3 regions of the Gordonia sp. 11cp genome follow, and region 1 is predicted to be linked to each of the others. Evidence: riboswitches for the same ligand, from Rfam matches in the RefSeq annotation. Region 1 holds a riboswitch; each other region holds the start of a gene.
What was found. Region 1 has a riboswitch for thiamine pyrophosphate ahead of thiO (glycine oxidase ThiO). Riboswitches for the same ligand answer to the same signal wherever they lie in the genome.
Positions count from the first base shown of each region.

Region 1 (3,272 bases):
TCGACCAGGTCGCCCGAACACGACGCGACCGACCATGACCCGAGCCGGATCGTGCCGCCGCGGGAGTACTCGTCGGTGAATTCCTGCCAGGTCATCCCGGTGGCCTCCTCGTGCATTCCAGGGGGAAGCGGACGGCCGTACCGCTCGGTGAACAGATCGCCACCGCGGCGGTCGTCGTGCTCATGCCACGAACAGGATCGATGAGACAGATGAAGAGGGTGCATCTCGGTAACCGATTTCGGTCGAAGAATGGGTGACCGACGATAGAGCGCAACCGACCCGCAGCGGGGGGTCGGTCAGATTCAGACCCCGCTGCGGCGGGTTACGAGAATGCTCGTGATGCACAACATGATCGGTCCACCATAGACCCGCGACACCGACCGGGCAAACCTGTTTCGTCCCCGACGACGACTCGCTACAGCACCCCGGCGAGTTCCCGGGCCGCGGCGGTCGGGTCGGCGGCGGCGGTGATGGCGCGCACCACGACGATGCGCCGGGCCCCGAGCGCGGTGACCTCGCCGACGCGGCCGGCGTCGATCCCGCCGATGGCAAACCACGGTTTCGCTGATTGCGTTGCCCCCGACAGCATTTCCGCAGTGGCGGACACGAGGTCGAGGCCGGCGGCGGCGCGGCCGGGTTTGGTGGGCGTGGTCCAGCACGGGCCGACGCAGAAGTAGTCGACGTCTTCGTCGGAGATCGCGGCGGCAGCCTGCTCGGGGTCGTGGGTCGAGGCGCCGATGACGACGTCGCGGCCGACGATCCGGCGGGCCGCCGACGGCGACAGGTCGCCCTGTCCCACGTGCAGGACGTCGGCGCCGGAGAGCGCCGCGATGTCGGCGCGATCGTTGACCGCCAGCAGCGCACCGTGCGCGTCGGTGATCGCCCGCAGTCCCGCGAGGATCTCGAGCTCCTCCCGCGCCTCCAGGGTCCCGAACTCGCGTTCGCCCGGCGAGTTCTTGTCGCGGAGCTGCACGATGTCGACGCCGCCCGCCAGCGCGGCGCCGACGAAATCGAGGAGGTCGCCGCGCTCGCGTCGGGCGTCGGTGCACAGGTAGAGGCGGGCCGAGGAGAGCCGACGACGACGGTCTGTCGCGTGGCCGGAATCCGCGGACCCTGACCTGGTGTGGTTCGGGGTCGTCACGCCGACCAGGCTAACCGGACACCTGACGCCCCCGCGTAGGGTGGACCGCACGAACACACGGGAGCCCGGACCGGCCGGGCTGAGAGTGCGGACCGATCCGCTGACCGTCGAACCTGATCCGGGTCATTCCGGCGAAGGAAGGTGATTCCAGCGTGAATTCCCCTCGGAAGACTGCTCACCGCACCCTGACGGTGGTGGGCGGCGGCGTCATCGGGCTGACGTGCGCACTGGCCGCGGCCGACGCCGGGTGGCGGGTTCGCGTACTCGACGCCGGAACCGACGAGCGCGCCTCGTGGGTCGCGGGTGGCATGCTCGGCTCGCTCGGCGAGGGACATCCCGGCGAAGAGGCGTCGCTCGCCCTGTCGGTGGAGTCGGTCCGGCTCTGGCCCGCGCTCGTGAAGCGGCTCGACGACCCCGCCGTTGTCACCGCCACCGACTCGCTGTTCGTCGCGGCCTCGGCCACGGACATCGAGTACCTGCGGCACCTCGCCGACTTCGTCTGGGCCGGCCAGCCCCGCACCGACTCGGCGTTGCAGCCGGTGACCGGCCGCGACATCCGGGCACTCGAACCGTCGCTGAGTTCTCGTCTGGTCGGTGGCTATCGCGCGGTCGGGGAGTGGTCCGTGGACAACCGGCGCCTCCTCGAGGCGTTGCGCGCCGCGGTCACGACGGCCGGCGTGGAGCTGACCACCGCCCGCGTCGGGTCCCTGGCCGATCTCGACGACCCCGGCTCCGACGGGCAGATCCTGCTCGCCGCCGGGCTCGGCACCGCTGCCCTCTGGCCCGGCGCCGACCTGCACCCGGCCAAGGGCGAGATCCTCCGGCTTCGTCGCACCCGCTGGTCCGTGCCCCCGCCCGCCCACGTCGTCCGGGCACGTCTGCACGGTCGGGCCGTCTACCTGGTGCCACGCGAGGACGGTGTCGTCGTCGGCGCCACCCAGTACGAGGCCGAGGGGTTGACCGACCGGGCGCCGCAGGCCGGTGGGGTCGCCGACCTGCTCGCCGACGCGATCGAGGTCCTGCCCGGACTGCGGACGTATGAACTGACCGAAGCGGCCGCGGGTCTGCGGCCGTGCACCGCCGACGGGTTGCCGCTCGTCGCCCGCGTGGACGCACGCACCGTCGTGGCGACCGGGCACGGACGCAATGGGATCGTCCTCGCCCCGGGTACCGCCGAGCGCGTGCTGTCGATCCTGGAAGGAGTCGAGGAATGAGTATCACGGTGAACGGCGAGAGCATGGATGTCGACGCCGACGCCTCGGTGCGCGATGTGGTCGCCGGGCTCGGGTTGCCGGACCGTGGGATCGCGGTCGCGGTGGACGGCGCGGTCGTCCCGCGCGGTCGCTGGGACCGGCACACCATGACCGACGGCGCCGTCGTCGAGATCGTCACGGCGGTGCAGGGTGGCTGACCAGTCGACACCGGATCCGTTGCGGATCGCGGGCCGCGACTTCTCGTCCCGGCTCATCACCGGCACCGGCGGGGCGTCGAATCTCGCGACCCTGGAACGCGCACTGGTCGCCTCGGGCACCGAACTCACCACCGTCGCGGTCCGCCGCGTCGACGCCGCCTCGGGTACCGGGGTCTTCGATCTGCTGCGCCGGCTCGACATCGCCGTGCTGCCCAACACGGCCGGCTGCCACACCACCGCCGAGGCGGTCCTGACCGCACAGCTGGCGCGCGAGGCGTTCGAGACCGACTGGGTCAAGCTCGAGGTGGTCGCCGACGAACGCACCCTGATGCCCGATGCCATCGAACTCGTCGACGCGGCCGCCGCCCTGGTCGGCGACGGGTTCGTCGTGCTGGCATACACCAACGACGACCCGGTTCTGGCCGCGCGACTCGCCGATCTCGGGGTGGCCGCGGTGATGCCGCTCGGGTCACCCATCGGGACCGGTCTCGGAATCCTCAACCCGCACAACATCGAGATGATCGTCGACGACTGCCATACCCGCTTCGACGACCCGCTGCCGGTCATCCTCGACGCCGGCATCGGCACCGCGAGCGACGCGGCGCTGGCGATGGAACTCGGTTGCGACGGAGTGCTTCTGGCGACCGCGGTGACCCGCGCGGAGAATCCCGAACTGATGGCGACGGCGATGCGGCACGCGGTGATCGCGGGCCGGCTGGC
Region 1 covers NZ_CM173437.1:1,092,464-1,095,735, reverse strand. Annotated here, with positions in the region: gene AC3B6C_RS04720 (hypothetical protein) at 1-95, opposite strand, end outside; gene thiE (thiamine phosphate synthase) at 416-1,141, opposite strand; TPP riboswitch at 1,189-1,299, shown strand; gene thiO (glycine oxidase ThiO) at 1,294-2,355, shown strand; gene thiS (sulfur carrier protein ThiS) at 2,352-2,552, shown strand; gene thiG (thiazole synthase) at 2,545-3,272, shown strand, end outside.

Region 2 (3,272 bases), 720 kb from region 1:
GGTGAAGTCCGCCCGCCCCGAGTAGACGGCCTCGTACGCGGAGGTGCCGAGGGTCACCGACGTGAAATCTCCTGTGCCGCCGTCGTTCCGGATCACCTGCTTGAGGGTCTCTTCCTCGCCGGGGTCGCCGAACCCGGCATATGTCCTGCCGTCGAGGTCCTTCGGGCTCGCGATGTCGTCACGACCGGCCCGAACCCCGATACCCGTCGCCCATCGCTGCAGCGGCGCGAGCACGGAGATCGTGTGCGCGCCCGAGGCCCGGGAGAAGGTGGACGAGTTGTGGGTGCTGATCCCGAACTGGGCGTTCCCCGCGTCCACCACGGTGTCGACGGCGGTGTTGTTGTAGGGCAGTATCTCGACGTCCAGTCCGGACTCGGCGAAGAAGCCGCGCTGTTGCGCCACGAACAGTCCCGTGTGGTTGGTGTTCGGGGTCCAGTCGAGCGCGAATCGGATGGTGTCGTCGGAGGCGGAGTCCGACCCGCACGCGGTGGCTGTCGACAACACCGCGATCGCGACGACGAACCCGGCGAGGGTGCGGTGCACGCGGCCGATCATGCGGCGGGCCATGCGTAGGGGTGCAACGCGGTGTCCCAGAACATGAGCTCGTACCGGGTGGCGACGGTGAACGCCGCGGTCATCGCGGCCTGCTCGTCCGCGCCGGCGGACGCCGCTGCCGCATCCACCAATTCCCTTGCCCGAGCGGCGGACTCCTGGAACTCCGGGGCGTCGTAGGTGGTCACCCACTGTGCATAGGGATGGTTCGGGTCGGCGGCGAGAACCGCGGCGGCGCTCGCGGCAAGTCCTCGGCCGACATCGGCGTAGATCCAGAAGCAGGGCAGTGCGGCGGCCGCGCCGACCGCGTACGACTCGGTCGCGGCGGTGGCGATCAGATAGGACACGTACCCGAGGCAGGCGGTCGACGGCTCGGGTTCACCCTGCCGCGGCGGCAACTGGCCTCCCTCGAGCAGGTCGCCGTGCAGGGTGACCTCGACGGCGGCCGCGGTTGCCGACGAATTCGCCCAGAACGCCGCGGTCTGCGGATCCGGCGACTTCGACGCCAGGATCGCGAGTGCTCTCGAGTACCCGGCCAGGTACAGGGAATCCTGTTCCAGGTAGGTGCGGAACACCTCCAGGGGCAACGTCCCGTCCCCGAGGCGGCGCAGGAACTCGAGATCGTCGATCGCCGCCCTCAGGCCGGAGGTGTGGTCCCACAGCTGATCGGTGAAGCGGCCGGTATCGGACAAAAGCGTACGCAAAGACATGACATCCCTTCGCCAGCATTACCTGGACAGGTTCTCGGGTCTCATCTCAGCCCCGCGGTCGCGGAGCACCCCGTGTCAGAACGGAACCAGGCTAGCAGAAGGGAGCAGGGGGCCTAGACGACCGCGGGCTCGATGCCCAGCTTGCCGGCCAGCTTCGCGAGGTATCCGGTCGCGCGCTCGACCGAGTCGTCGGGCAGGCCGTACAGCACTGTCGTGACCCCGATCTCGCGCCACTTCTCGAGCTTCTCGGGGACCGGCCGGAAGTCGAGCACGACGATCTCGGGCTCGCCGTCGCGGCCGGCGTCGGACCAGATCTGCTTGAGCAGGGACACCGATCCCTCGATGTCCTCCTCGCCGGGGGTGGTGATCCACCCATCGGCACTGCGCGCGATCCACTTGAAGTTCTTCTCGTTGCCCGCCGCGCCCACCTGCACCGGGATGTGCGACTGGGTCGACTTGGGCCACGCCCAGCTGGGGCCGAAGTTCACGAACTCGCCGGCGAACTCGGCCTCTTCCTGCGTCCAGAGAGCGGTCATCGCCTCGAGGTATTCACGGAGCATGGTCCGCCGCCGCTTCGGCGGCACGTCGTGGTCGGCGAGTTCGTCGAGATTCCAGCCGAATCCGACACCGAGAGTGACTCTTCCGTCGGAGATGTGATCGAGCGTCGCGATGGTCTTGGCGAGAGTGATGGGGTCGGACTGCACCGGCAGCGCCACCGCGGTGGCGAGCCGGATGCGTTCGGTCACGGCTGCGGCGGCGGCGAGTGACGTCCAGGGGTCCAGGGTGCGCATGTAGCGCTCGTCGGGAAGGGTCTCGTCGCCGGTGCGGGGGTGTGCGGCGTCGCGTCGCGTCGGAATGTGTCCGTGTTCGGGGACGTAGTACGACGCGAACCCCGCATCCTCGATGAGCGGAGCCAGGACATGGGGCTTGAGCCCCCGGTCACTGGTGAACTGCACGATCCCGAAATCCATGTGGCCCTCCGACGGCGTCGTTCGGTCGTCCGCACGATCCGGACGGTTGACTGGACACCAGTCTAGGTGATCGGCGTCACTCAGGCCAGGGGTGCCGGTGGGCGCCGGCCGTTCGATCACGCGGATGTGTGGACAGCGCCGGCATGACGAAGAGGTCGAGGTGACGCCGGATCTGCGCGGCGTCGTCGATGTCGAGTGCCTCGCCGGGCGAGGTGCCGAGGCTGATCAGCACGCGCGCAACCCATTCGGACACCTCGCGCAGATCGTGCGCGGGGTGTATCTCGCCCCGGTCGACGGCCTGCTCGACGAAGGGGAGCCAGAACGCCGCGAGGTCGGGGATCAGTTTGACGACGCCGACGCCCGCGCATTCGGCGAACTCGGTCGGCTCCTCGGTGCGGAGCCTCAACAGCAGCGTGCCCGGGTCGTCGTAGGCGCCTCGACCGATACGCACCCCGGCGGTGAGCTGGCCGGCCAGGTCGCCGATGGCGTCGAGCTCGGCACGGGCGTCGCGCCAGAACGATTCGGTCAGGCGGACGATCGTCGCGCCGATCATGGACGGTTTGTCCGGATAGTGCCGATACAGCCACGCGCGGGACACGCCCGCCGACTCCGCGACCTGTTGCATGGTGGTCGCCCGGATGCCCTTGTCCGCGAGCAACTTCTGCGTGGCGTCGAGCAACCGCTCGTGGACCGTCGTGGTCGAGGCTTCGGTCACCGGCATCTCCTGCGTTCGGGGTCGTCGCGCGCCGTGTGTCCGGGTGTCCGCTCGGGGTGGGAAGCAGATACGTCGTAGACAGTTCGCGGATTCTGTGTACACGATACGTCCCGTCGTGTAGACACAAATCAGATTGTGTCTACATCCACATCGTGACCACAGCGGGTCCATCGAGGGGGCAGTGTGCCTTTACCAACAACCGCGATCATCGGCGCCGGAATCAGCGGGCTGACCGCCGGGAAGATGCTCACCGACTACGGCGTCCCGTACACCTGTTTCGAGAGTTCGGACAGGGTGGGCGGCAACTGGGCGTTCGGGAACCCG
Region 2 covers NZ_CM173437.1:372,352-375,623, reverse strand. Annotated here, with positions in the region: gene AC3B6C_RS01520 (ABC transporter substrate-binding protein) at 1-567, opposite strand, end outside; gene AC3B6C_RS01515 (TenA family protein) at 552-1,262, opposite strand; TPP riboswitch at 1,250-1,345, opposite strand; gene AC3B6C_RS01510 (LLM class F420-dependent oxidoreductase) at 1,376-2,233, opposite strand; gene AC3B6C_RS01505 (TetR/AcrR family transcriptional regulator) at 2,310-2,954, opposite strand; gene AC3B6C_RS01500 (flavin-containing monooxygenase) at 3,132-3,272, shown strand, end outside.
Region 2: linked by a shared signal. The riboswitch ahead of AC3B6C_RS01515 (TenA family protein) and the one ahead of thiO (glycine oxidase ThiO) in region 1 are both predicted to bind thiamine pyrophosphate.

Region 3 (3,272 bases), 1.3 Mb from region 1:
CCTCGGTGGTCACGAGACCGTGCTCCTCGGCGTAGGCGCGGACATCCGCCGAGATCCGCATCGAGCAGAACTTGGGGCCGCACATGGAACAGAAGTGGGCCGTCTTGGCCGGCTCGGCGGGCAGTGTCTCGTCGTGGAAGGCGCGGGCGGTGTCGGGATCGAGGGCGAGGTTGAACTGGTCGTTCCAGCGGAATTCGAAGCGCGCCTTGCTGAGTGCGTCGTCGCGTTCCTGCGCCCGCGGGTGCCCCTTGGCGAGGTCGGCGGAGTGCGCGGCGATCTTGTATGTGATCACGCCGACCTTGACGTCGTCGCGGTCCGGGAGGCCGAGATGCTCTTTCGGTGTCACGTAGCAGAGCATCGCGGTGCCGGCCTGGGCGATCATCGCCGCACCGATCGCCGAGGTGATGTGGTCGTACGCGGGTGCGATGTCGGTGGCGAGGGGCCCCAGAGTGTAGAACGGCGCCTCCTCGCACAGCTCTTCCTCGAGGCGTACGTTCTCCGCGATCTTGTGCATGGGGACGTGCCCTGGTCCCTCGATCATGACCTGCACGCCATGGGATTTGGCGATCGTGGTCAGCTCGCCGAGGGTGCGGAGCTCGGCGAACTGCGCCTCGTCGTTGGCGTCGGCGATCGATCCCGGGCGTAGGCCGTCGCCGAGCGAGAACGTGATGTCGTAGCGGCGGAAGATCTCGCACAGCTCGTCGAAGTGGGTGTATAGGAACGACTCCCGGTGATGCGCCAGGCACCAGGCGGCCATGATCGAACCACCGCGGGAGACGATTCCGGTCACCCGCTCAGCGGTGAGCGGGACGTGGCGCAGCAGGACTCCGGCATGGACCGTCATGTAGTCGACGCCCTGCTCGGCCTGCTCGATCACGGTGTCGCGGTACAGCTCCCACGTGAGCGAGGCGGGATCGCCGTTGACCTTCTCGAGCGCCTGATAGATGGGTACCGTCCCGACGGGGACGGGCGAGTTGCGAAGGATCCACTCTCGGGTGGTGTGGATGTCGGCGCCGGTCGAGAGGTCCATGATCGTGTCGGCGCCCCAGCGGGTCGCCCACACCATCTTCTCGACCTCGTCGGAAATCGAGCTGCGGACCGCCGAATTGCCGATGTTCGCATTGACTTTCACCGCGAAGCGCTTCCCGATGATCATCGGCTCGGACTCGGGATGACGATGGTTCGCCGGGATCACCGCCCGTCCGATCGCCACCTCGGAACGGACCAGTTCGGCGTCGACGCCCTCCCGGGCGGCGATGAACCGCATCTCGTCGGTGACGATCCCGGCGCGCGCCCAGGCCAGCTGGGTGCTCGCGCCGTCGATCGGCTCGGGCCGGTGCCAGCTGTCGCGGGTGGGTGCGAGGCCCTGCTCGACGTCGATGCGCGCCGACCGGTCGGTGTACGGGCCCGAGGTGTCGTAGACGTCCAGATGCTCGCCGTTGGTGAGGTGGATGCGACGCTGCGGTACACGCAGGTCGTCGACCGAGAGATAGTGCTTGGTGCTGCCCTCGATGGGACCGAGGGTCAGGAACCCGGAGTCGGCGGGTGCGCTGTCGGTGCGCGTGGCGGATACACGTGTGCCCATGGCGGTTCTCCCTACGCCGGCATTACCCGGACAGGTTCGAGCGGTCGGCGACCGCCCGTCGCCATCTCAGCCCTCGGTGATCGTGAGAGCCCCCGCGGTGTGTAGTTGTCGTGCGCCCGTCACCATACCTCGACTCGCCCGGAGCCAGGCCCGGGGCGGGAGTGAACCGTCTCGATCTTCGGCGGCAGCGCCATCGGGGTCGGCAGTTACGGTTCCGTAAGGTAGCGTGTGACCCTGATCACAGATGGTGTCGGTGTCGAGCCGCGGCAGTCGCCCGTCGGTGATCAGATGTCCGCGATCAAGAGGTGAGGAGGGTCGGGTGCTACGTAAGCATCGTCATCGACCACCACAGTCGGCGAAGTCGATCCTGCAACAGATCTCGCAGGTGGTGCACAACCCCGACCGCGACCGATTCGAACTCTGGGTCGCCGGTGACCTGGTCGGCGTGCTCGGCTATTCGACCGAGACGGTCGACGGTCAGACCACGATCACCGTGCTGCACACCGTGCTCTACGACGAGTACAGCGGACACGGCCTCGCCACCCGGCTCACCCGCACCGTCGTGCACCATGCCCGCGAGCAGGGCGCCCGCCTGCGGCCGGTGTGCACGTTCACCAAGCGCTACCTCGACAGCCATCCCGGGATCGTGACGCTCGCCCCGGTGTGATCGAGCGTCGGAGGGCGCGTCGACGCCCTTCGTGGCTCGTCGCTGATATGTAGTGCTGCTTTGTCAAGTTCCATGGCGAGTTGGCCTCCTTGCTAGGGGGCTGTAGTGGGGGTTGGCCACCCGCCGCGGTGTGTGGTGGTCGTTACTCGCGACGGTGTTGTCGGACTGATATACGCGGGTTGGTTACCGCTCAACGGTGTTCGACAGGAGATGAAAACGCTGACCGACGGGTCTATGTAAGCGTGCGTACCGTGCACCCAGAGGTGCTGGCGCACATAGCGACGCCGTGGATTCGTTCCCTGTTCACCACAGCGCAGTCGCGGCGGGTGGCCAAGATTGTGTGTCAGTGCTGGTTAGTCGTCGAGCACCGCCAGCGACCAGCACCAGCCGGCGAGCTCACGAGCGATCGCGGTGTTGGCCACGCAGGGATGTTTGCTGCGGCGGTCGAATTGTTGCCAACGCTTGTGTAGCCGTCGGTTGCCGGCATGGCCACGGGCGCGGGCCGAGGGTGAGGCGGCCTCCCACCGACGGCGCATGGTCTGTCCGGGCGTGCCGTAGGGCCGCCGGTGTTGCCAGGCCGCCTCGACCAGCAACCGCCGCACGTGGGCGTTCCCGGCCTTGGTGATCGATCCCTGACTGCGGGTACCGCCGGTCGAGTATTCCGAGGGCACCAACCCGGCGTAGGGGCCGATCGTGGCGCCACTGAACCTCGACCAGTCGCCGATCTCGACGGTCAGAGCGAACGCGGTCAGCGTCGACACACCCCGCAGACATGACAATCGGGTGACCACAGCCCGCCACGGATCGGTGGCCGCGGTCTGTTCGATCAGCTCATCGAGGCGGTCTCGGCGTGCGGTCACGCTCAACACCGCGTCCAGGTCGTTGTCGAAGGCGGCTTGCAACAGCGGCAGCTCGAAACGTTGACGCTGCAGCCACTGTTGATGAACACCGGTCCAGGGTTTCCCGCCGGAGTAGACGATCCCCTGGCGCAGAAGCAGTTTGGACAATCGATGCCGCGCC
Region 3 covers NZ_CM173437.1:2,360,530-2,363,801, forward strand. Annotated here, with positions in the region: gene thiC (phosphomethylpyrimidine synthase ThiC) at 1-1,585, opposite strand, end outside; TPP riboswitch at 1,593-1,682, opposite strand; gene AC3B6C_RS10505 (GNAT family N-acetyltransferase) at 1,905-2,252, shown strand; gene AC3B6C_RS10510 (IS110 family RNA-guided transposase) at 2,606-3,272, opposite strand, start outside.
Region 3: linked by a shared signal. The riboswitch ahead of thiC (phosphomethylpyrimidine synthase ThiC) and the one ahead of thiO (glycine oxidase ThiO) in region 1 are both predicted to bind thiamine pyrophosphate.